2 regions of the Variovorax sp. PBL-H6 genome follow, and region 2 is predicted to be linked to the other one. Evidence: predicted binding sites of a transcription regulator. Region 2 holds the regulator's gene; the other holds the start of a gene.
What was found. The regulator HrcA, encoded in region 2, represses chaperone genes, less so after heat shock. The targets are predictions, from matches to a motif close to TTAGCACTCNNNNNNNNNGAGTGCTAA.

Region 1 (11,184 bases), 3.6 Mb from region 2:
GTGTAGGCCAGCTGCGTGCGCCAGTGGTCCAGCGTCTCGTGCTGCCAGGCAAGTTCGAAGCCATCCCGCTTTGTGCGCCCGGCGTTCTGGAAGGTGGCGCGGCCGCCGATGTTGGTGTTGGTCACGATCTCGTCCCGCGTGCGGGTCCGGAACAGAGCCGCGGTCAGCAGCCCGCCGGCGAGGCGCGCCTTCGCCCCGACCTCGACGCTGGTGTTGACCGAGGGCTGCAACCCGAAATTGAGCCCGCCGGTGCCATCGGCGCGGTAGGACAGCTCGTTGAGCGTCGGAGTCTCGAAGCCACGGCCCGCGGAGGCGTAGAGCGCCAGGTCGGGCATGGCCTGGTAGCGCAGCGAGGCCACCGGCAGGGTCTTGCCATAGCGCGCGCTGCCGCTGTCGTCTCCGTTGGGGCCGAGGATGTAGAGGTCGCGCGAAGAGAAGCGCACATTGCTGCGGCGCACACCGGCTTCCAGCGTCCAGCGCTCGGCGAAGCGCCAGCTGCCCTGCACATAGGGATCGAGGTTGCGTACCTCGTTGCGCTCGTCGCGGCGCAGCCTGCCCTGGACGCCGAGCGCCAGCGGCGCCGCCGCGCGTCCGAAGAAGTTCTCGAAGCCGCGGCGCTGCTCCCGCAAGTTGTCGTAGGCCAAGCCGGCAACGAGGTCGAAGGGCCGATCGGCCAATTCCAGGTTGGCACTCCAGCGCAGGTCCACACCGCCGTAATCGCGCGCCAGATCGATCACGCCACCGGCATGCCGCGGGTCCACTTGCGCAGGAGAAGGCGGAATCGACTGGAACTGCACGGTGCTGCGCTGCCCGCCGTACACCATCAGACGCAGCGCGTTGCGCGCATCGATGCGGCGCTCGTACGTGAGGCCCAGTTGCTGCTGGTCGACCGTCTTGCGCGTGTCGAACTGCGTTGCCAGGGGGGCGCCGCGCGGGTCGAGCGCGTACAGCTCGGCCGACAGGCCCAGCGGGTCCTGCGCGTAGACATGCACGCTGTTGAAGACCAACGTGAGCTTGCTGCCGTCGTCCATCCGAAAGCCCAGCTTGCCGTTCTGGATCTCGCGGTCCGCAGCGCTGTGCTCGCGCCAGCCGTCTGTGTGAAAGCGGCTCGCACTCAGCGTGTAGTCGACCGTGCCGGCCGAACCGCTGAGCTTGCTGCCAACACGCCAGGTGCCGAAGCTGCCGCCGGCCGACGAGAAACCGAACGTGGGTGGCCCCTCCCCTTCCTCGGTGAAGGCCTGGACCACGCCGCCGGACGAATTGCCATAGAGCGCAGAGAAAGGCCCGCGCAGGATCTCGACCCGGTCGACGGAGCCGATGTCGATGTTGGAGGTCTGGCCCTGGCCGTCCGGCAGCGTGGCCGGGATACCGTCCACGTAGAGGCGCACGCCGCGCACGCCGAAGGTGGAGCGCGCGCCGAAGCCACGGATGGACAGCTGCAGGTCCTGCGCGTAATTCTGGCGATTCTGGAGCTGCAGCCCCGGCACCGCACCGAGGCTTTCGGACAGGTTCACCCCGAGCCGCGCGTCGCGCATCTCGCTGCCATCGACGCGGTCGACCGAGCCCGGCACGTCGAAAGACCGCACCTCGCCGCGCGGAGTGGACACGGTGATCTCGCGCAGCATGGGCGCGGGCAGAGCATCTTGCGCCTGGGTGGCACAGGAAACGGCGGCGAGCAGGCCGGCCGCGGAGAGGCTGGATTTCATCGCGGCCATTCTGGGGTTGGCAGCCGCGTGGCCGTGGTGGGCAAGACCCTAGGGCGCTGGGTACGTCTCGAAACCAGAAGCCTTTGCGCGGCCGCCGCCAGCCGTACCAGAAGCCCGCGCAGGTCGGAATGCCAAGTGCGACCCAGGCCACTGCATCGCCCAGTCCGCCATCGCTGAAGAGCGCCGACACCAAGCCGACGGACGTGAGCACGCCCAGCAGGGTCGGCCACCCCACAGGTGCCAGAAAGGATGGCGCGGCTTCGTCATGACCTCGCCTTCGCCGTCACGCCCGGGCGTGCCCTCGGGGCCGCTTGCGTGCCCTGCCCCGGTACAACTGGCGTCACCCCGGCAGGCACGGCCTTGCCGCGCCTGAGCCATAGGTAGAGGCCACTGCCCAGCACGACATCGCCACCATCATCTCGTACTGCCAGTACTTGATCACCAGGTCGGCCCACGTGTTGATCATGCCGGTGGCGCCCACGGTGAATCACGCCCAACCTCGACGTCACGGCGCACTACAACTACACCGAACTCGACGAGCAGCTCGGTCAGAAGCCGCCGCGCTGAAGGCGATGCTGCGGCTGGCGGGCTCGTACTTGACCTCGACCTCCCACTGCTCGCCGCGCAGCGGCGTGAACACGTGGCCCTGCCGCGGGGACTGCGGGCCAATCCCGGCTCGATCTGCTGCGCAACGAAGCTGCGAGCGGCGATGAGTTTTCGAAGCGGGCACTCCCCAAGGCTCTGCTGGACAAGTTCGACTCGACGGGCGACCGGATGACCTCTACGAGGCCATGATTTGGGTGGACAGGCGCTGGGACATTCACGGTGAACAGGAACGGGCTGCACGCATCGTGGACCGCTGCTGCGGACACCGCGTGGTGCGATGGCACCGGCGCTGCGCCTTGGGCGAGTGACGGCGGTAGCCCCCGCTAAACGTTCTCGGAGGCTCTTGAAAGCGTCAGATTTGCGCTTATCATTAGCACTCGCTGAAGAGGAGTGCTAACAACATTCCGCTTCCGTGGCCAGGCAGGCGGCCCCCAGCCGCCGCCCAAAAACCGAACCCCGTTTCTTATCCAGGAGATGAAATGAAACTTCGTCCTTTGCACGATCGCGTGATCGTCAAGCGCATTGAAAGCGAAACCAAGACCGCCTCGGGCATCGTGATCCCCGACAACGCCGCCGAGAAGCCCGACCAGGGCGAAGTCCTGGCCGTCGGACCTGGCAAGAAGAACGACAAGGGCGACCTGATCGCCCTGAACATCAAGGTCGGCGACCGTGTGCTGTTCGGCAAGTACAGCGGCCAGACCGTCAAGGTCGAGGGCGACGAGCTGCTGGTCATGAAGGAAGACGACCTGTTCGCGGTCGTCGAAACGAAGTGATTTTGCGGGACAGACCCGGCGAGCGCAAAGCGATCGACTGCTCTGTCCCCAACTGACCAAGTCAACATTTTTTCGGAGAAATCTCATGGCAGCAAAAGACGTAGTCTTCGGCGGCGAAGCCCGCGCACGCATGGTCGAAGGCGTGAACATCCTGGCCAATGCGGTCAAGGTGACCCTGGGCCCCAAGGGCCGCAACGTGGTGCTCGAGCGCTCCTTCGGCGCCCCCACCGTGACCAAGGACGGTGTGTCCGTGGCCAAGGAAATCGAGCTCAAGGACAAGCTCCAGAACATGGGCGCTCAGCTCGTGAAGGAAGTGGCCTCCAAGACCTCGGACAACGCCGGTGATGGCACCACCACCGCGACCGTGCTGGCCCAGGCCATCGTGCGCGAAGGCTTCAAGTACGTGGCCGCGGGCATGAACCCGATGGACCTGAAGCGCGGCATCGACAAGGCGGTCACCGCCCTGGTCGAAGAGCTCAGGAAGGCTTCGAAGGCCACCACCACCTCGAAGGAAATCGCCCAGGTCGGCTCGATCTCGGCCAACAGCGACGAAGCCATCGGCAAGATCATCGCGGACGCGATGGACAAGGTCGGCAAGGAAGGCGTGATCACCGTCGAAGACGGCAAGTCGCTGGACAGCGAGCTGGAAGTCGTCGAAGGCATGCAGTTCGACCGCGGCTACCTGTCGCCCTACTTCATCAACAATCCCGAAAAGCAAAGCGCGATTCTCGAAAACCCGTTCGTGCTGCTGTTCGACAAGAAGATCAGCAACATCCGCGACCTGCTGCCGACGCTCGAGCAAGTCGCCAAGGCCGGCCGTCCGCTGCTGATCATCGCCGAGGAAGTCGAAGGCGAAGCCCTCGCGACCCTGGTGGTGAATACCATCCGCGGCATCCTGAAGGTCGTGGCCGTCAAGGCGCCTGGCTTCGGCGACCGCCGCAAGGCCATGCTGGAAGACATCGCCATCCTGACGGGCGGCAAGGTCATCGCCGAAGAAGTGGGTCTGACGCTCGAGAAGGTGACGCTGGCTGACCTCGGCCAAGCCAAGCGCATCGAAGTGGGCAAGGAAAACACCATCATCATCGACGGCGCCGGCGCCGGTGCCGACATCGAAGCCCGCGTGAAGCAGATCCGCGTGCAGATCGAGGAAGCCACCAGCGACTACGACCGCGAGAAGCTGCAAGAGCGCGTGGCCAAGCTGGCCGGCGGCGTGGCGGTGATCAAGGTTGGCGCCGCCACCGAAGTCGAGATGAAGGAAAAGAAGGCGCGCGTCGAAGACGCCCTGCACGCCACCCGCGCTGCAGTGGAAGAAGGCGTGGTGGCCGGCGGCGGCGTGGCGCTCCTGCGCGCCAAGCAAGCTGTGGGCGACAAGCTCAAGGGCGACAACGCTGATCAAGACGCCGGCATCCGCCTGGTGCTCAAGGCCATCGAAGCGCCGCTGCGCGAGATCGTGTTCAACGCCGGCGGCGAAGCCAGCGTGGTGGTGAACGCAGTTCTGGCCGGCAAGGGCAACTACGGCTTCAATGCGCAGAACGACACCTACGGCGACATGCTCGAGCTGGGCATCCTGGACCCGACCAAGGTGACCCGCACCGCACTTCAGAACGCCGCCTCGGTGGCCTCGCTGTTGCTGACGACGGAAGCCATGATCGCCGAAGCGCCGAAGGACGAAGCGCCTGCCGGCGGCGGCATGCCCGACATGGGCGGCATGGGTGGCATGGGCGGCATGGGCATGTAAGACGGCCCGGCACTTCAGCCAACAAAAAACCCCGCGGTGCGAACCGCGGGGTTTTTTTCATTGGGGCGCCGAAGCCTCAGGCGACGGCAAGCGGCGGTGCACCGTATTCGTTGCTCTCGGGTTGGCTCGGCTGCACGGCAAAGTACAGGAGCACCAAGTTCACCAGCGGGATCAGGCCCAGCAGCAGCCACCACCCGCTCTTGCCGATGTCGTGCAGGCGTCGCGCGCCGGCCGCCATCATCGGCAGCAGGAAGGCAAGGACCACGAGACCATAGAGGACCTGGTGGATGAAGCCGGCCACGATCGCCGCGATCACGTAGGCCAGCACGAACCACCAGTATTCGGACCGCGAAGCGCGGCCGCTGAAGTCCACGTATTTGCTGAAGCAGGTCTTGACGGCTTCTTGAAAATTCATCGAACAGCTCCTCTTTATAGTTCCCACGGGAAAACTCCCGCGGCCATCATAAAGGGCGGTTCACCGGCCTTGATGACTCGGCGCAGGCTAGCGCAGCCGCGCCAGCAGCCCGGCCGTCGAGGCATCGATGCCTGTCGTGTCGCCGGAGGCGAGGCGCGGCTCGATGTCCTTGGCAAGCACCTTGCCGAGCTCCACGCCCCACTGGTCGAAGCTGTTGATCCCCCACAACGCGCCGCTGGTGAACACGCGGTGCTCGTACATCGCGAGGAAGGCGCCCAGCGCCTCGGGATTCAGCTGGTCGAAGACGAAGAAGCTGCTCGGCCGATTTCCGGGAAAGTTACGGTGCCCGCCGGCGTCCTGCTTGCCGATCATCAGTGCCTGCGCCTGCGCGAGCGCATTGGCCAGCAGCTTGGGATGATGGCCTTCCAGGTCATGTGCCGGCTCGCGCACGGCGATGAACTCCAGCGGGATCACGTCCGTGCCCTGGTGCAGCATCTGGAAGTAGGCATGCTGCCCGTTGGTGCCGGGTTCGCCCCACAGGACCGGCGAGGTGTCGAACGGCAGCGCGGCACCGCTCGCGTCGACCTGCTTGCCGTTGCTTTCCATTTCCAGCTGCTGCAGGTAGGCGGGCAAGCGCTGCAATGCGCTGTGGTAGGGCGCGATGCTGCGGCTCCTGAAGCGGTGGAAGTTGCGATACCAGACATCGATGAGCCCCAGGCGCACCGGCAGGTTCTGCGCCAGCGGGGCGCTGCGGAAATGCGCGTCCATCGCGTGCGCGCCGGCGAGCAGCCGGCGAAATCCGTCGGCGCCAATGGCCAGCGCGATCGGCAGCCCGATGGAGGACCACAGCGAATACCGCCCACCCACCCAATCCCAGAAGCCGAAGGTGGTTTCGATCCCGAAGGCACGCGCGGCCTCGACGTTGGTGGTGAGCGCGGCGAAGTGATGGGCGATGTCGGCATTGCCCGATTGCTCGAACCACCGCTTGGCCGAGTGGGCGTTGGCCATGGTCTCGGCCGTGGTGAAGGTCTTGGAGGCGATCAGGAACAGCGTGTGCTCGGGTGCCAGGCCGCGCAGCACGCTGGCCAGTTCGTGGCCATCGACGTTCGAGACGAAGTGAAAGCGCTTGCCCGGCGCCACGTAGGCATCGAGCGCGGGCACGGCCATCTGCGGGCCGAGGTCCGAGCCGCCGATGCCGATGTTGACCACGTCGGTGATGGTGTGGTCGGCGCGCACCTGCTCGGCATAGGCCAGCATGGCGTCGAGCGTGGCGTGCACCTGCGCCAGCTTGCCCGCCAGCGAGGGCAGAACCGCCATCGAGGCCGGCGCGCGCAGCAATGTGTGGAGCACGGCGCGGTCTTCGGTCGCGTTGATGTGTTCACCGGCAAACATGGCATCGCGATGTGCCTCGATGCCGGCTTCGCGGGCCAGCGCCAGCAACAGGGCTTCGGTCTTCGCGTCGATCAGGTTCTTCGACAGATCCGCGAAGAGGTGCGGTGCCGGTTGGCTGAAGACATCGAAGCGCTGCGGATCGGCGGCAAAGGCTCGGCGCAGATCGAACTCGCGGCCGCCCGCGTCGTAGTGCGCCTGCAGGCGGCCCCAAGCCGAAGTGCGGTCGCAACGCGTGCGGGTGCGGGTCATTCGATTTCCTCCATCAGCTTCTCCAGCTTGACCGCGTCGGCCGCGAAGGCGCGGATGCCTTCGGACAGCTTCTCGGTGGCCATCGCGTCTTCGTTGAGTGCGAAACGGAAAGCCGGCTCGTCCAGGACCAGCTTCGGAATGTCGAGTGCCTGAGCGGCATCGGCGTCGAGTGCATGCGCGAGCGGCGCTTCGCTGGCGGCGAGCTCGGACAGCAGCTCGGGGCTGATGGTCAGCAGATCGCAGCCTGCGAGCGCTGCGATCTGCCCCACGTTGCGGAAGCTGGCGCCCATCACCTCGGTCCGGATGCCGTGCTTCTTGTAGTACTCGAAAATCTGGCGTACCGACTGGACGCCCGGATCGTTGGCACCCGCGCGGGCCGCTTCGTCCCAGGCACTGCCGGCCGCCTTCTTGTGCCAGTCGTAGATGCGCCCTACGAAGGGGGAGATCAGCTGCACGCCCGCCGCGCCGGACGCCACCGCCTGAGCAAAGGAGAACAGCAGCGTGAGGTTGGTGTGGATGCCCTTCTGCTCCAGCTGGCGCGCTGCCTCGATGCCTTCCCAGGTGGCGGCGATCTTGATCAGCAAGTGCTTTTCGGTGTCGACGTCCTCGGCACGGTAGAGCGCGACGATCCGCTCGGCCCGCGCCACGGTGGCGCCGGTATCGAAGCTCAGCCGGGCATCGACTTCGGTCGAGACCCGGCCGGGAATGAGCGAGAGGATCTCGGTGCCGAAGCGCACCAGGAGGCGGTCGATGACCTCGTCGGTCGCGAGATGGCCGTGCTTCTTCACGGCCTCGTCGAGCAACGGCCGGTACTCCGCCTTCTGGACCGCCTTGAGGATGAGAGAAGGATTGGTGGTCGCGTCCTGGGGCTTGAACTGGGCCAGTTGGCGGAAATCGCCGGTATCGGCCACCACGGTGGTCCACTGGCGGAGGGCATCGAGTTGGTTCATGCGGCCATTATCCCGCCGCAAAACTACAGTTCGTGTGGTCCCCGGCTGACGACGCCGCTTCAGGCGCGCGCCTAAGGTCGGTCTCCTGACCGACTCAGAGGAATGCCCATGTTTACTCGCCGCCCCCAGTCCGCTGTGCCACAGCGCGTCGTCTTCGACGACCGAGTGCACAGCGCGTCCATCGGCACTCTGGCGACGGCTTTCTGCGTCGGCGGGGTGCTGACGCTGCTGGCGTTCACGACCGCCCGCGCGTCGCGAAGCGAGCGCGTGGCCGGCCCCGCCGACGGCGCGCCGTTGATGCGCGCGCCGTTGCAGGTGGTCGCGCCGGTCGATCTGCAGCGCTATGTGGGGCTGTGGCACGAGCAGGCGCGCCTGCCCAACCGGTTCGAGAAGAACTGCGCAGGCGAAGTCACGGCCGAATACACGCTGCTGGAGGACGGCAAGCTGCAGGTGCTCAATCGTTGCACGCTGCCGGATGGACGCCTCGAGGAATCACTCGGGGTCGCCCGCGTTGCACCGGTCGCCGGGCAGCCCGGCGCCGGCCGGCTGGAGGTGAGCTTTGCGCCCGACTGGATGCGCTGGCTTCCCCTGGTCTGGGGCGACTACTGGATCCTCAGGCTCGATCGGGACTATCAGGTGGCGCTGGTCGGGACGCCGGACCGAAAGTACTTGTGGGTACTGTCACGCGCACCGCGGCTGGACGATGCAGCGCTCGAAGCCGAACTCGATTACGCGCGCTCGCTGGGGTTCGAGGTCGACAGGATCGAGCGCACCGGCAAGTAGGCCGCCAGCTGCGAAGGCAGCGCACTCGGCGCCTCGCAGTGGATGGCCTCCCAGCCCAGTGCACGAGCCGCCGCTACATTGGCCGCGGAGTCGTCGATGAACACGGTGTCGGGCGCCTTCAGCCCATAGCGCGCTGCGAGCAGTTCGTAGATTTCGGGCTGCGGTTTGATCATGCGGACGTCGCCCGAGAAGACGCCACCGTCGAACCACTGAAAGAAATCATGGCGTTGCTCGAGCACGCGCGCGTAGGGTGCCGGCATGTTGGAGAGGTAGTAAAGCCGCAGCGCCTCCCCGGCATCGCGGCGCGCGCGCAGCGATGCGAGCAGCTCGATGGTGACGTCGATGGGCTCGAGGCGCTCGCCCATCGGCGCCAGCGTCGTGCTGAGCCGCTCCACGGGCAGCGAGAGGCGCAGCGCCATGCGCCCGATAGCGTCTTCCAGGCTGTGCGTGCCGCGGTCGAAGCCAAGCCAGTCCTCGTGATGGAACATCTCTTGCGCGAGCGCGTGCGCGGCCTGCGCAGTCGGCGTGTGCGGCGCGACGACCGCGTGCACCAGCGACACCGGCTCCCAGCTCAACAGCACCGCGCCGAGATCGAACACAACGTTCTTCATGCCTGCTCGTTCAAAAGAAAAGGGTCCCAAGGAACCGGCCCGAAGCTTAAGCGAAGTCGCCGCCGCAACAGCCTCCGTTACCATTCGGCGACGGGCTTCAGGCGCTGAGCATCACCACGACCACACGGATTGATCCATGAGTTTTGACCTTGTCCTATTCGGCGGTACCGGCGACCTCACCTGGCGCAAGCTGATGCCGGCGCTGTTCCAGGCCTTTCGTCACGGCAGTCTGCCCGAAGGTGGCCGGATCATCGGGGTGGCGCGCGACGAGCTGTCCGACGAGACCTACCGCGAGCTCATCCAGTCGCGCTTCGAGGCCGTCGAAGGCGCGAAGCGGCCGACTCCCGAGGAGTTCAAGCAGTTCGCTGCCCTGCTCCACTACCAGCGCATGGACCTGTCCCGGACGGAGGACTACGCGAAGCTCGCGGAGCTGCTCACGCAACGGGACGCGAGCACGGTCGTGATGTACCTGGCCACCGCCCCTGCCCTCTTCACCCAGGTGGTAGAACAAATTGCCGCCGCCGGGCTCAACGGTCCAAAGACGCGCGTGGTGCTGGAGAAGCCGCTGGGGCACGACCTGGCCTCCAACCGCGCCATCAACAAGGCGGTATGCAAGGTGCTGGCGGAGCACCAGGTGTTTCGCATCGACCACTACCTGGGCAAGCCGTCGGTACAGAACCTGTTCGCGATGCGCTTCGGCAATGCGCTGTTCGAGCCCATCTGGCGCCGCGAGCACATCGCCAACATCGAGATCACCATTGCCGAGGACCTCGGCATCGAGAAGCGCGGAGCGTTCTACGACCAGACCGGTGCGCTGCGCGACATGGTGCAGAACCACGCACTGCAGCTGGTCTGCGCGATCGCAATGGAGCCTCCGATCAACGCGCATGCAGATGCCATCCGAGACGAGAAGCTCAAGGTGCTGCGCGCGCTCAAGCCATGGACGGCGGAAGCCATCGGACTGCACGCGATCCGTGGACAGTACACCGCCGGCACGGCCTATGGCGAACGCGTGCCGGGATACCGGGAGCAGCAGGGCGTGGACCCGGAGAGCCGTACCGAGACCTTTGTCGCGCTGCGCACCGAAATCGCCAACTGGCGCTGGGCCGGCGTGCCGCTCTACATCCGAACCGGCAAGCGGCTGGCCTCGCGCGATGCGCACATTACGGTCAACTTCAAGCCGACGCCGCACGCCATCTTCCGGGCACCGCCCAATGCGTTCAACAAGCTGGTGATCAATCTGCAGCCCAGGGACGGCCTGGAACTGCACATGCTCGCCCAGGCGCAGGATGGCCGCCAGCGCAACGGCAACGCTCACCGCCACGCCGGGCCGCAGCTGGCGCCGGTTCAGCTGGACCTCGACTTCGACAAGCGCTTCGGCTCCGAGCGCGTGGGCGCCTACGAGCGCCTGCTGCTCGACGTGATCGACGGCCGGCTCAACCTCTTCGTGCGCAGCGACGAGCAGGAGGAAGCCTGGCGCTGGGTCGAGCCGCTGATCGACAGCTGGGCCTCGGAAGGATCACCGCGGCCCTATGCAGCGGGAACATGGGGCCCCAGCGCATCGAGCGCGATGATCGCGCGCGATGGGTTCGCCTGGAGCGAAGAGCAGTAACGACGGAACGTCCGCGCCCTTTGCGTGCGCACGGACGTATTCAGATCCGTCCTTCCTCCACGGCATGGCAGGCCACCTGCACGCCGCGCAGCATCTGCAGCGGCGGGCGCTCGGCCTTGCAGCGGGCGTTGGCATGCGGGCAGCGCGGGTGGAAGGTGCAGCCGGTGGGCGGGTCGAGCGGGTTGGGAACCTCGCCCTGCACGGGCGTGCGCGCCTCGCCCGCATGCTTCATTTTCGGGATGGCTTCGAGAAGCATCCGGGTGTAGGGATGCTGCGGCGCATTGAAAAGCGTCACCTTGTCGGCCACCTCGACCAGCCGGCCAAGATACATCACCCCAACCTGGTCGGC
Region 2 (11,184 bases):
CGGGCGCGCCGGAGCGCTTTCCGGTCAAGACGCGCAAGCTGCGGCGCAGCGCGCAATCGCTTTGGATGCTGAAGGCATTCGACCGGAAGGGGCGCATATGGCTGGAAAAGCGTCCGCCGCGCGGGATCTGGGCCGGCCTCTACTGCCTGCCGGTTTACGAGAGCCGTGCCTTGCTGCTGGACGAGCTTGCGCCCGATGCGCATGGTGCCGCGCAGGACGACCCGGCCTTCCTGCACGTGCTCACGCACAAGGACCTGCACCTGCATCCGGTGTCTGTCGCGTATGCGGCGGAGCGCCCGCCGACTGCGTCGGGAAGCTGGTTCGAGGCCGGCGAATGGCCAGTGCTCGGTCTGCCGGCGCCAGTGCGCAAGCTGCTCGCGGCCAGCGACTAGCTCAAGGCGTCCAGCTCGCGGTGACGCTTGAGGGCGGCCCAGCGTCTGCTGAAGCCGCGGGCCAGCTGTTCCACCAGGAAAACCGAGCGGTGCTGCCCGCCGGTGCACCCGATCGCCACCGTCACATAGCTGCGATGGTCGCGCGCCAACGCATCGAGCCAGCGATCAAGGAATTGCTCGATGTCGCTTTGCATGCGCGCGACGTCATCGTGCTCGCGCAGCCACTCGATGACGGGCACGTCCCGGCCGGTCAAAGGCCGCAGCGTGGGCACGTAGTGCGGGTTGGGAAGCATGCGCACGTCGAACACGTAGTCGGCATCGAGGGGCACGCCGCGCTTGAAGGCGAAGGACTCGAAAACCAATGTGAGTGCGCTCTCGGGCGCGGCAATCAGTGCCTTGATGTAGCTCTGCAGCTGCGCCGGCCGGATGATGCTGGTGTCGATCACGTCCGCACCGTCGCGCAACTCGGCCAGCAACTCGCGTTCGAGCTCGATGGCCTGCACGAGGACGCGCTGCTGCTCCGGCGCATCCGTGCGGCCATCGTTGCGCGACAGGGGATGGCGGCGCCGCGTTTCCGAATAGCGTCGCACCAGCGCGTCGGTGGTCGAGTCGAGAAACAGCGAACGCAGCGACACGCCCTCGTTGCGCAGGCGCTCGAGCTGCTGCGGCACCAGCGGCAGCGAAATGCCGCTGCGCACATCCATCGCGATCGCCACGCGTCCTGCCTGTTGCTCGCGCTGCAGGGCGATGAAGGGCATGAGGAGCTCGGGCGGCAGGTTGTCGACGCAGTAGTAGCCTGCGTCTTCGAGTGCGTGCAGGGCGACCGACTTGCCCGAGCCGGACATCCCGGTGATCAGCACCAGCTCCAGGCTTGCTGGAGTGCCTTCGTTTTCGACTGCGGTGCTGTCCGCTTTCGGAACGGCCGTGTGGCTCATGCAGGAACCTCCGGCGTCTTCTTGCCCAGCATTTCTCGCGCATGCGCGAGCGAGGTCTGGGACACGCGCTCGCCGCCCAGCATGCGGGCGATCTCGCGGGTGCGGTTGTCGTCGTCGAGCGTCGACACGCTGCTCTCGGTTCGAACGCCGCCCAGGCTTTTTGCGCTCGTCTGCTGCTTGGCGACCAGCAGGTGGTGATCTGCGCAGGCAGCCACCTGCGGCAGATGGGTGACCGCAAGTACCTGGCGATCGCGGCCCAACTGCTTCATGAGGCGGCCGACGGTCTCGGCCACTGCGCCGCCGACCCCGGCGTCAACCTCGTCGAAGATCAGGGTCTGCGCGGCGCCGAGCTGGCTTGTCGTGACCGCGATCGCCAGCGCGATGCGCGAGAGCTCGCCGCCGGAGGCGACCTTGCCGATTGCGCGTGGCGTGCTGCCCGGATGGCCCGCGACCAGGAAGGCCACGTCCTCCAACCCATGGCGGGCAGGCTCGGCCAGCGTTTCCAGCGCGACCTCGAAGCGCCCGCCCTGCATGCCGAGGCCCTGCATCGCCTGGGTCACGGCCTGTGCCAGCCGCGGGGCCGCCTGCTTCCGGGCCTTGCTCAAGGCCCTGGCGGCCTTCGTGTAGGCCTGTTGCGCCGCGTTCTCGGCGCGCTCCAGCGCTTCCAGATCACTTTGCGCATCCAAGGCCTGCAGGTCGGCCTGCCAGCTCGCGAGCAGCGAAGGAAGCTCGGCCGGCGTGCGCTTGTAGCGGCGGGCGAGCGACATCCACAGGCCCATCCGCTCGTCGAGTTCGGCAAGCCGCTGCGGGTCCGCGTCGGCTTGGCGCAAATAGCCGTGCAGGGAGTGCGCGGCATCCGAAGCCTGAGCCACGCTCGAAGCCAGCACTTCGCCCAATTCCTTGAAGGCAGGCTCGATATGCTCGCAGTTCTGCAGCAGCGTGACGGCCCGGTTCAGCGCGGCCAGGGCACCGCTCTCGTCGTCTTCCAGCGCGCCGCAGGCGCCTTCGGCGGCGTCGATGAGCGCCTGCGCATTGGATATACGGGTGTGGCTCGCCGCGAGCTCTTCCCACTCATCGGCACCCGGGGCGAGCTTCATGACCTCGCCCACTTGCCATTGGAGGCGTTCGCGCTCGCGCTGCAGCGAATCCTGGGCCGAGCGCGCCTTGTCCAGCGCTGTGACAGCGTGACGCCACCCTTGCCAAGCCTGCGCGAGAGCCGCAACTGCATCTTCGGCGCCGGCATAGGCGTCGAGCAGCCGGCGCACCGCCTCGGGGCGCGTCAGGCTTTGCCACGCGTGCTGGCCGTGGATGTCGAGGAGCCGGTCGCCGAGTTCGCGCAGTTGCGTTGCCGTCGCGGGGCTGCCGTTGATCCAGCCGCGGCTTCGGCCTTGGAGATCAACCGTCCGGCGCAGCAGCAACGCATCGCCGGCCTCGAAGCCGCCTTCGTCCAGCCAACCGGCGAGAGCAGGCTCGCTATCGAACTCGGCGCTGACGTCGAGGCGCTCCGCGCCTTCGCGAACCGCGCTGGCGTCCGCACGATTGCCGAGGGCCAATTGAAGCGCGTCGATCAGGATCGACTTGCCGGCGCCGGTCTCGCCGGTCAGCACGGTGAAGCCGGTGGCCAGATCGAGTTCGAGCGCGCGCACAATCACAAAATCGCGCAAGGCGATGCGTCGCAGTGCCATGTCAGTGCCCGCTCGAAATACTGAAGGGCGCAACATGCGCCCGGGAGCGGTGGCGAACAGATTGAGCATGCGGGCTCACTGGAGTGCCTTCGCCTTTGGCTACAGTGCTTTTCGCCGTCGAGGCGGCCGTGCGGCTCATGGATCAGGAACCTCCTTCGTTCCAGTGCAGTTTCTTGCGCAAGGTGTCGAAATAGCTCCAGCCCCGGGGGTGCAGGAAACGTACGCGGTAGTCGGAGCGCCGCACCACGATCTGGTCGCCGATTGCCATGGTTGCCAGCGACTGCATGTCGAAATTGGCGCTCGCGTCCCGGCCGCCGACCAGTTCGATCGAGACCTCGTCCGCGTCCGGCAGCAGGATCGGGCGGTTGGAGAGCGAGTGCGGTGCGATCGGCACCATCACCCAGCCCGGCACAGCCGGATGCAGAAGCGGGCCGCCGGCCGATAGTGCGTAGGCGGTGGAGCCGGTAGGCGACGCGATGATCATGCCGTCGGCGCGATGGTTGGCGACGAAGTGATGCCCCACCGAAACCCGGAGTTCGACCATGCCCGAGGTTGCGCCGCGGTTGACGACCACGTCGTTCATGGCAAGCGCATTGAATACGGAGGCGCCTTTGCGCACCACCTTCGCCTGCATGAGGCTTCGGTGGTCTTCCTCGTAGTCGCCGGCCAGCATCGGGATCAGCGTGGTCTGGTAGTCGTTCAGCGCAATGTCGGTAATGAAGCCCAGCCGCCCACGATTGATGCCGATCAACGGCAGGCCGTAGCATGCCAGTTGGCGCCCGATGCCGAGCATCGTTCCATCGCCGCCCACCACCAGGCCAAGATCGCATTGCCGGCCGATCTCCTCGACAGACAGGGCGGCGTAGCGAGTCCGCTGCGGCTCGCCGTCTTCCCCCTGCTCGACGAAGACCTCGCAGCCCTGAGATTCGAGGAACGCCCCGATGCCCTCCATGATCTCGTCCAGCGCGCCGGCTGGCGCCCGCGCGCCAGATGCCTGGTACTTGCCGATCAATGCGACGCGCCGGAAGCTGGATGTCATCGGTAAATTACAACACTAAAATCTTTCGATGCTGGACGATCGCGCCAAGTTGCTGCTCAAGACGCTGGTAGAGCGTTACATCGCCGAAGGGCAACCGGTGGGCTCCCGTACGCTCTCCCGAGCTTCGGGGCTCGAGCTCTCGCCTGCGACCATTCGCAATGTCATGTCGGACCTGGAGGGGCTTGGGCTCATTGCCAGTCCTCACACTTCGGCAGGACGCATTCCAACGGCGCGGGGCTATCGCCTGTTCGTCGACACCATGCTGACGGCACAGCGCGAGCAGTTCGCGGCTCCCAGCCTGCCGCCCGACCAGCCGCAGAAGGTGATCGCCAATGCGGCGCATTTGCTCTCGAACCTGTCGCAGTTCGTCGGCGTGGTCATGGCGCCGCGACGCGCCTCGGTATTCCGGCAGATCGAATTCCTGCGCCTGTCAGACCGTCGATTGCTGGTGATCATCGTCGCACCCGACGGCGACGTGCAGAACCGTGTGATCTTTCCCGAGGTCGACTATTCGCAATCGCAGCTGGTCGAAGCCTCGAACTACATCAATGCGCATTTCGCCGGCCTGTCCATCGAACAGGTGCGCGACCGGCTGCAGTCCGAAATGGAGCAACTGCGCGGAGAGATTGCCGCCCTCATGCAGGCAGCGGTGCAGGTCAGTTCGGAGGTGATGACGGAGGCGCAGGACGAAGTGGTGATCGCGGGCGAGCGCAACCTGTTCTCAGTCACCGATTTCTCCAGCGACATGAGCCATCTGCGCAGAGCTTTCGAGCTCTTCGAGCAGAAAGCGCAGCTGCTTCGCCTGCTGGACGTATCAAGCCAGGCCGAGGGCGTTCGGATCTTCATCGGCGGGGAAAGCCAGGTCGTGCCTTTCGACGACCTCTCGATCGTCAGCGCGAACTACGAGGTCGATGGCGAGGTGGTGGGAACACTCGGCGTCATCGGGCCGACGCGCATGCCTTACGAGCGCATGATCCAGATCGTCGACATCACGTCGAAGCTGGTCAGCAATGCGCTGAGCCACCGCAAATAGACAAGGGCGAGCCGCCCACTAGAATCCCGGCTGCGTGGGCCGTTAGCTCAGCTGGTTAGAGCAGCGGACTCATAATCCGTTGGTCGATGGTTCAAGCCCATCACGGCCTACCACCGCACTGCGTCGTCCCCCGGTACAGCTCTGCGGGCATGCTATACTCGCAAGCTGTGCGGCTGTAGCTCAGTTGGATAGAGTACTTGGCTACGAACCAAGGGGTCGTGGGTTCGAATCCTGCCAGCCGCACCACCAACAAGAAAGCCTGCAACGAGAGTTGCAGGCTTTTTTCCTTTGGAGCTTCAGGCCATGAGCAAGGCATTCACCAAAGAGAACGACGCGGACGACGACGACGATGACGGCACGGCCGGCGTGCCGCCGCTCCCCGCCGGCGGCAAGAACTACATCACGCCGCAAGGCTATGCGCGTCTGCGCGACGAGTTGCTCGAATTGATGGACGTCGAGCGGCCGAAGGTGGTCGAGGCGGTTCACTGGGCGGCCAAGAACGGTGACCGATCCGAGAATGGCGACTACCTCTACGGAAAGAAGCGCTTGCGCGAGATCGACCGGCGCATCCGCTTCCTGACCAAGCGACTCGAGGTCGCCGAGGTGACGGATCCATCCGTCCACCATGGCCGCGACCAGATCTTCTTCGGTGCCACTGTTCGCTACACGGACGAGACAGGCGATGAGCGGCAGCTGACCATCATTGGCATCGATGAAGCCGAGAGCGCGCACGGACAGGTGAGCTGGATTTCCCCGATCGCCAGGGCTCTGCTGAAGGCGCGTGAAGGCGATGTAGTCAAGTTGGCAACGCCGGGAGGCGTGCACGAGATCGAGGTGCTGTCGGTCAGCTATCCGCCACCATCGTCCGCCGTGGGCTGAGCCTCAGGAAGCCGGAACGGTCCGCGAGGCGGCGAGCACGGAAGGAGTACGTCGCGCAGCCCGCAGCACGGCCTCGAGGTGAGTCCGGTCGCGCACCGCGATCACGAAGCGCAGGTCGGTGGAGTCCTGCGGCGTCTCGTCGGCCATCTCCACATGCGTGATGTCGGCCTCGGCATCCGCCAACGTGGCGGCGACCCGCGCCAGCACACCCTTGTCGTTGCGCACGGTGATGACCACGCCAGTCTCGAAAGTGCGCACCGGTTCGTCCGCCCATTCGACGGCGAAGAAGCGTTCGCTGTCCTTGTGCCGCAGGCGCTGCCCGACGCCGCAAGCTTCGGTATGCACCACCAGGCCTTCGCCGTGGCCGAGATAACCTACGATCGGATCATCGGGAATGGGCCGGCAGCACAGCGCGAAGCGCACGGAGGAGTTCTCGCTGCCGTCCAGTGTGACGGCGCCCTGGGAGACGGCCTCGTGGGCGGTGAAGCGCTCGCGGCTCAGCATCAGTGCGTCCGGCTTTTCGCCGCGTTCTGCCAGCAGCCCCATCAGCCGCTTGGCGACGATGGTGGCGATGCGCTTGCCCAAGCCGATGTCGGTCAGCAACTCCGAGCGGGTGCGGTTGCCGGTGAAGCGCAAGAGCTTTTCCCAGATCTGCTGGTGCTCGTCGTCATCCTCCGGCAGGTTCCCGAGGCCCTCCGCGCGCAGGGCCTGCGCCAGCAGCTTTTCACCCAATCCTTCCGACTCGGCATGCGCGAGGGTCTTCAGGTAGTGGCGGATTTTCGAGCGTGCGCGGCCGGTGCGTACGAAGCCAAGCCACGCCGGATTGGGCGTCGAAACGGGTGCGGTGATGACTTCCACCACGTCGCCGTTCTTGAGCTCGGTGCGCAGCGGAACCTGGTCCCCGTTGATGCGCGCGGCCGAAGTGTGGTCGCCGATGTTGCTGTGGATGGCATAGGCGAAGTCGACCACCGTCGCACCGCGCGGCAACGCCAGGATCTGGCTCTTTGGCGTGAAGACGTAGACAGCATCAGGGAAGAGATCGACCTTGACGTGGTCCCAGAATTCGGCAGCGTCGCGTGTTTCGTCCTGAATGTCGAGCAGCGATTGCAGCCATTTGGTGCCCAGCCTCTCGCCGGTCGCCGCGCTCGGTTCGGACGCCTTGTAGAGCCAGTGGGCGGCCACGCCGGACTCGGCCACGACGTGCATGGCTTCGGTACGCAGCTGGAATTCGACGCTCACACCCGCCGGCCCCACCAGCGTGGTGTGCAGCGACTGGTAGCCATTCAGCTTCGCAATGGCAATGTGGTCCTTGAACTTGCCCGGCAGCGGCTTGTACATCTGGTGCAGGATGCCCAGACCGGTATAGCAGGCGATCACCGACGGCACGATGAGGCGAAAGCCGTAGATATCGGTCACCTGGGCGAAGCTCAGGTGCTTTTCTTCCATCTTGCGATAGATGGAATAGAGCGTTTTTTCGCGGCCGGCGATCCGCACGCTCATGCTGGCTGCCGCGAAGGCGGTTTCCAGTTCCTGCTGTACCTTCTGGATCAGGTCACGGCGCCGTCCGCGTGCCTTGGCAACCGCCTTCGCGAGGATCGCGTAGCGCCAGGGACGCAGGTGCCGAAAAGACAGATCCTGCAGTTCCCGGTAGGTCTGGTTGAGCCCGAGCCGGTGCGCAATCGGCGCGTAAATGTCGAGGGTCTCGCTGGAGATCCGGGCCCACTTCTCGCGCGGGGCATCTTCGAGCGTCCGCATGTTGTGCGTGCGGTCGGCCAGCTTGACCAGGATGACGCGCACGTCACGCGCCATCGCCAGCAGCATCTTGCGAAAGGACTCGGCCTGGTTCTCCTCGCGGGTGTTGAAGCGCAGCTTGTCGAGCTTTGTGAGGCCATCGACCAATTCAGCCACTGGCGCGCCGAAGCGCTCGATCAGCTCCGACTTGGTGACGCCGCAATCCTCGATCGCATCGTGGAGCAGGGCGGCCATGAGCGCCTGCGCATCGAGCTTCCATTCCGCACACTGCGCGGCCACGGCGATCGGATGAGTGATGTACGGTTCGCCGCTGTTGCGCAGCTGGCCCAGATGCGCCTCGTCGGCAAAGCGGTAGGCGCGGCGCACCTGCTCGACGTCTTCGGCGCTCAGGTAATCGAGCCGATCGGTGAGCGCGGCGAAGCTGGCGGCAGCTGCATTCAGCGCCGCCGGACTCGGCCTGGGCGTGCCTTTGGGGGCACCTGACTGGGGCTTGACAACCGCGCTCATGCTTGTCACTTTAGCTTGGCGACTGGTTAGATGTCTTTGTGCAATAAAAAAGCACCGCGTTGCGGTGCTTCTTTGTTGCAGGTGTGCGTCAGCTCAACCGGGGACCTTCTTGAGCATTTCGAGCCCGATCTTGCCTTCGGCGATTTCTCGCAGGGCCGTGACGCCAGGCTTGTTCTTGCTCTCGATCTTCGGCGCATGACCTTGGCTCAGCATGCGCGCACGGTAGGTGGCGGCCAGCACGAGCTGGAAGCGGTTCGGGATGTGTTGCAGGCAGTCTTCGACGGTGATGCGGGCCATTTGGGTCTTTCGGCTTACAGGCGAGGCCTGGTCGGGATCATGGAATGTTCAGGGCAGCGAAGGTGTCGGCACGCGCGCGGCGCTGTGCGGAATACCGGAGCCGCTGAGCGTGGACGATCGCCTTCAGGTCGAAAAGTGCGCGCTCAAATAACTCATTGATTATAACGAAGTCGAATTCGTTGGCACGCGCCATCTCCTCGGCGGCATTCCGCAAACGCAGCTCGATCACTTCGGCGCTGTCTTCGCCGCGCCGCTCGAGACGGGACCGCAGCTCTTCCCAGCTCGGTGGCAGGATGAAGATCATTACCGCGTTCGCAAAGGTCTTGCGGATCTGAATCGCACCCTGGAAGTCGATCTCCAGGATCACGTCGGCACCTTGGGCGATGCGATCCTCGATCGCCTTCTTCGAGGTGCCATAGCGCTGTCCGTGTACATGGGCCCACTCGACGAATGCTTCGGCCGCGACCATTGCATCGAATTCCGAAAGCGGGACAAAGAAGTATTCGCGGCCATGCTTCTCCTGGCCACGCGGTGCCCGTGTGGTGTGCGAGACGGAGGGCTGTACGGCGGAGTCCAGCTCCATCAAGGCCTTGACCAGGCTCGACTTGCCGGCGCCGCTGGGCGCCGCGACCACGAAGATGTTGCCGGGGTAGTCCATTCGCGCGTTCCCTGTTACTCGATGTTTTGAACTTGCTCGCGCATCTGTTCGACCAGCACTTTCATGTCCACCCCGATGCGGGTGAGCTCCAGCGTGGCCGACTTGGATCCGAGAGTGTTGGCTTCGCGATGCAGCTCCTGAATCAGAAAGTCGAGGCGCTTGCCAATCTCGCCGCCCTTCTTCACCAGCCGCTCGATTTCATCCAGGTGTGAACCCAAGCGCGTGAGTTCTTCAGCGACGTCGATGCGGATGGCGAAGGCCGTGGCTTCCGCGAGCGCACGGTCCTGTGCGGCCTCCGGTGGAGTTCCGCCGCTCGCGCCCAGGGCTTCCTGCCAACGTTCGAGGAAGCGGTTGCGTTGCTGCTGGACGAGCTGGGGAACCAGCGGCAGCGCCTGCGCCACCAGGACGCGCAGTTGGGCCAGATGGTCCTGCAGCATCTTGGCGAGCCGTGCGCCCTCGCGCTCGCGTGCGGTCATCAGGTCCTTGAGCGTCTTCGTCGCCAGCCCCGAAAGCTCCGGGCCCCAGTCGCTGCGGGCGGCCGTTTCGCCGGCCGCCAGGCGCAACACGTCGGCCACGCTGAGCTCGCGCGCGGCGGGCAGCCAGGCTTGGATGCTGTCCTGCAGCCCATTGAGCCGCTGCAGCAGCTTGGTCGAAGGCTCGCCGATCCCCGCTGCGGCGCCGCTCTCGATTGCCGCGCGGACCTCGACCTTGCCGCGCTTGAGCTGGCCGGTCAGCAGCTCGCGCAGCATCGGCTCGTGCTGGCGCAGCTCTTCGGGCAGCTTGAACGTGAGGTCGAGAAAACGGCTGTTGACCGAGCGGATCTCGATTCCGAGCCGGCCCGCGCCGGGGGGGCGCGGCTCGGCGTCCGGGTGACCGCTGCCCGCGGCGGTCTGGCCGCTGGCATAGCCGGTCATGCTGTAAACTGGCATCGTGCCTCGCTCTTGAATTGGTGTGCACGCCCCGAGACGACGGCACCACCTTCGCTTGCCGCACTCCCGCCTTCGGGCGAAACTCCCGGATTATGTCAAAGGTCAAACCTTCGCCCTTGTTGCCAGACACGGTCATCGGCGGATATCGCGTCGTGCGGCGCATCTCGGCAGGTGGGTTCGGCGTGGTCTACCTCGCTGTCGACCACAGCGGCCAGCAGGTGGCGATCAAGGAATACCTCCCGTCTTCGCTCGCCACCCGCGGCACCGGCGAACTCGCGCCGCAAGTGCCGCCTGAGAAACTATCGCTTTACCGTTTGGGGCTCAAGAGCTTTTTCGAGGAAGGGCGTTCGCTCGCGCAGATCTCGCATGCCTCGGTGGTCAGCGTGCTCAATTTCTTCCGAGAGAACGAGACCGTCTACATGGTCATGAACTATCTGGAGGGCGCCACCCTGCAGGACTTCATCGTGACGGCGCGCGACCTCAAGAAGCAGAAGGTCTTTCGCGAATCCACCATCCGCTCCCTGTTCGACGAGATCCTGCGCGGCTTGCGAATCGTGCACCAGCACAAGATGCTCCATCTGGACATCAAGCCAGCCAATATCTTCGTGACCGATGATGACCGCGCCGTGATGATCGACTTCGGCGCCGCGCGCGAAGTGCTCTCCAAGGAAGGCAACTTCATCCGCCCGATGTACACCCCCGGCTTTGCGGCGCCCGAAATGTACCGCCGCGATTCCTCGATGGGCCCCTGGACCGACATCTACGCCATCGGCGCCTGCATCTATGCCTGCATGCAGGGCTATCCGCCCAACGACGCGCCGCAGCGCATCGAGAAAGACCGCCTCGGCCTGTCGCTCTCGCGCCTGCGCGGCATCTATTCGGACAACCTGATCGAGGTGGTCGAGTGGTGCATGTCGCTTGACCCGCTGTCGCGACCGCAATCGGTTTTTGCGCTGCAGAAGGAGCTCAGCCGTGAAGGCGAGCGCCGCTATACCAAGCTCACGGTCAGCGAGAAGGTGCGGCTGTCGATCGACAATATGCGTTCCTTCGAAAAGAAGGGCCTGCCCAAAGCGGCGGC

Region 1: a site for HrcA is predicted at 2,683-2,709, ahead of groES (co-chaperone GroES). Genes of this name have one in related genera too.

What each region holds. Positions count from the first base shown of each region.
Region 1 is NZ_LR594659.1:1,296,746-1,307,929, reverse strand. Features, by position in the region: gene G3W89_RS06185 (TonB-dependent receptor family protein) at 1-1,706, opposite strand, end outside; gene G3W89_RS33470 (hypothetical protein) at 2,047-2,172, opposite strand; gene groES (co-chaperone GroES) at 2,792-3,085, shown strand; gene groL (chaperonin GroEL) at 3,171-4,823, shown strand; gene G3W89_RS06170 (DUF805 domain-containing protein) at 4,900-5,238, opposite strand; gene pgi (glucose-6-phosphate isomerase) at 5,326-6,879, opposite strand; gene tal (transaldolase) at 6,876-7,829, opposite strand; gene G3W89_RS06155 (lipocalin family protein) at 7,938-8,612, shown strand; gene G3W89_RS06150 (HAD-IA family hydrolase) at 8,558-9,223, opposite strand; gene zwf (glucose-6-phosphate dehydrogenase) at 9,360-10,835, shown strand; gene G3W89_RS06140 (ABC transporter ATP-binding protein) at 10,876-11,184, opposite strand, start outside.
Region 2 is NZ_LR594659.1:4,888,678-4,899,861, reverse strand. Features, by position in the region: gene mutY (A/G-specific adenine glycosylase) at 1-392, shown strand, start outside; gene rapZ (RNase adapter RapZ) at 389-1,327, opposite strand; gene recN (DNA repair protein RecN) at 1,324-3,012, opposite strand; gene G3W89_RS23225 (NAD kinase) at 3,155-4,051, opposite strand; gene hrcA (heat-inducible transcriptional repressor HrcA) at 4,080-5,084, shown strand; tRNA gene G3W89_RS23215 (tRNA-Ile) at 5,121-5,197, shown strand; tRNA gene G3W89_RS23210 (tRNA-Arg) at 5,254-5,330, shown strand; gene greB (transcription elongation factor GreB) at 5,388-5,963, shown strand; gene G3W89_RS23200 (RelA/SpoT family protein) at 5,967-8,222, opposite strand; gene rpoZ (DNA-directed RNA polymerase subunit omega) at 8,316-8,519, opposite strand; gene gmk (guanylate kinase) at 8,557-9,177, opposite strand; gene G3W89_RS23185 (YicC/YloC family endoribonuclease) at 9,192-10,106, opposite strand; gene G3W89_RS23180 (serine/threonine protein kinase) at 10,199-11,184, shown strand, end outside.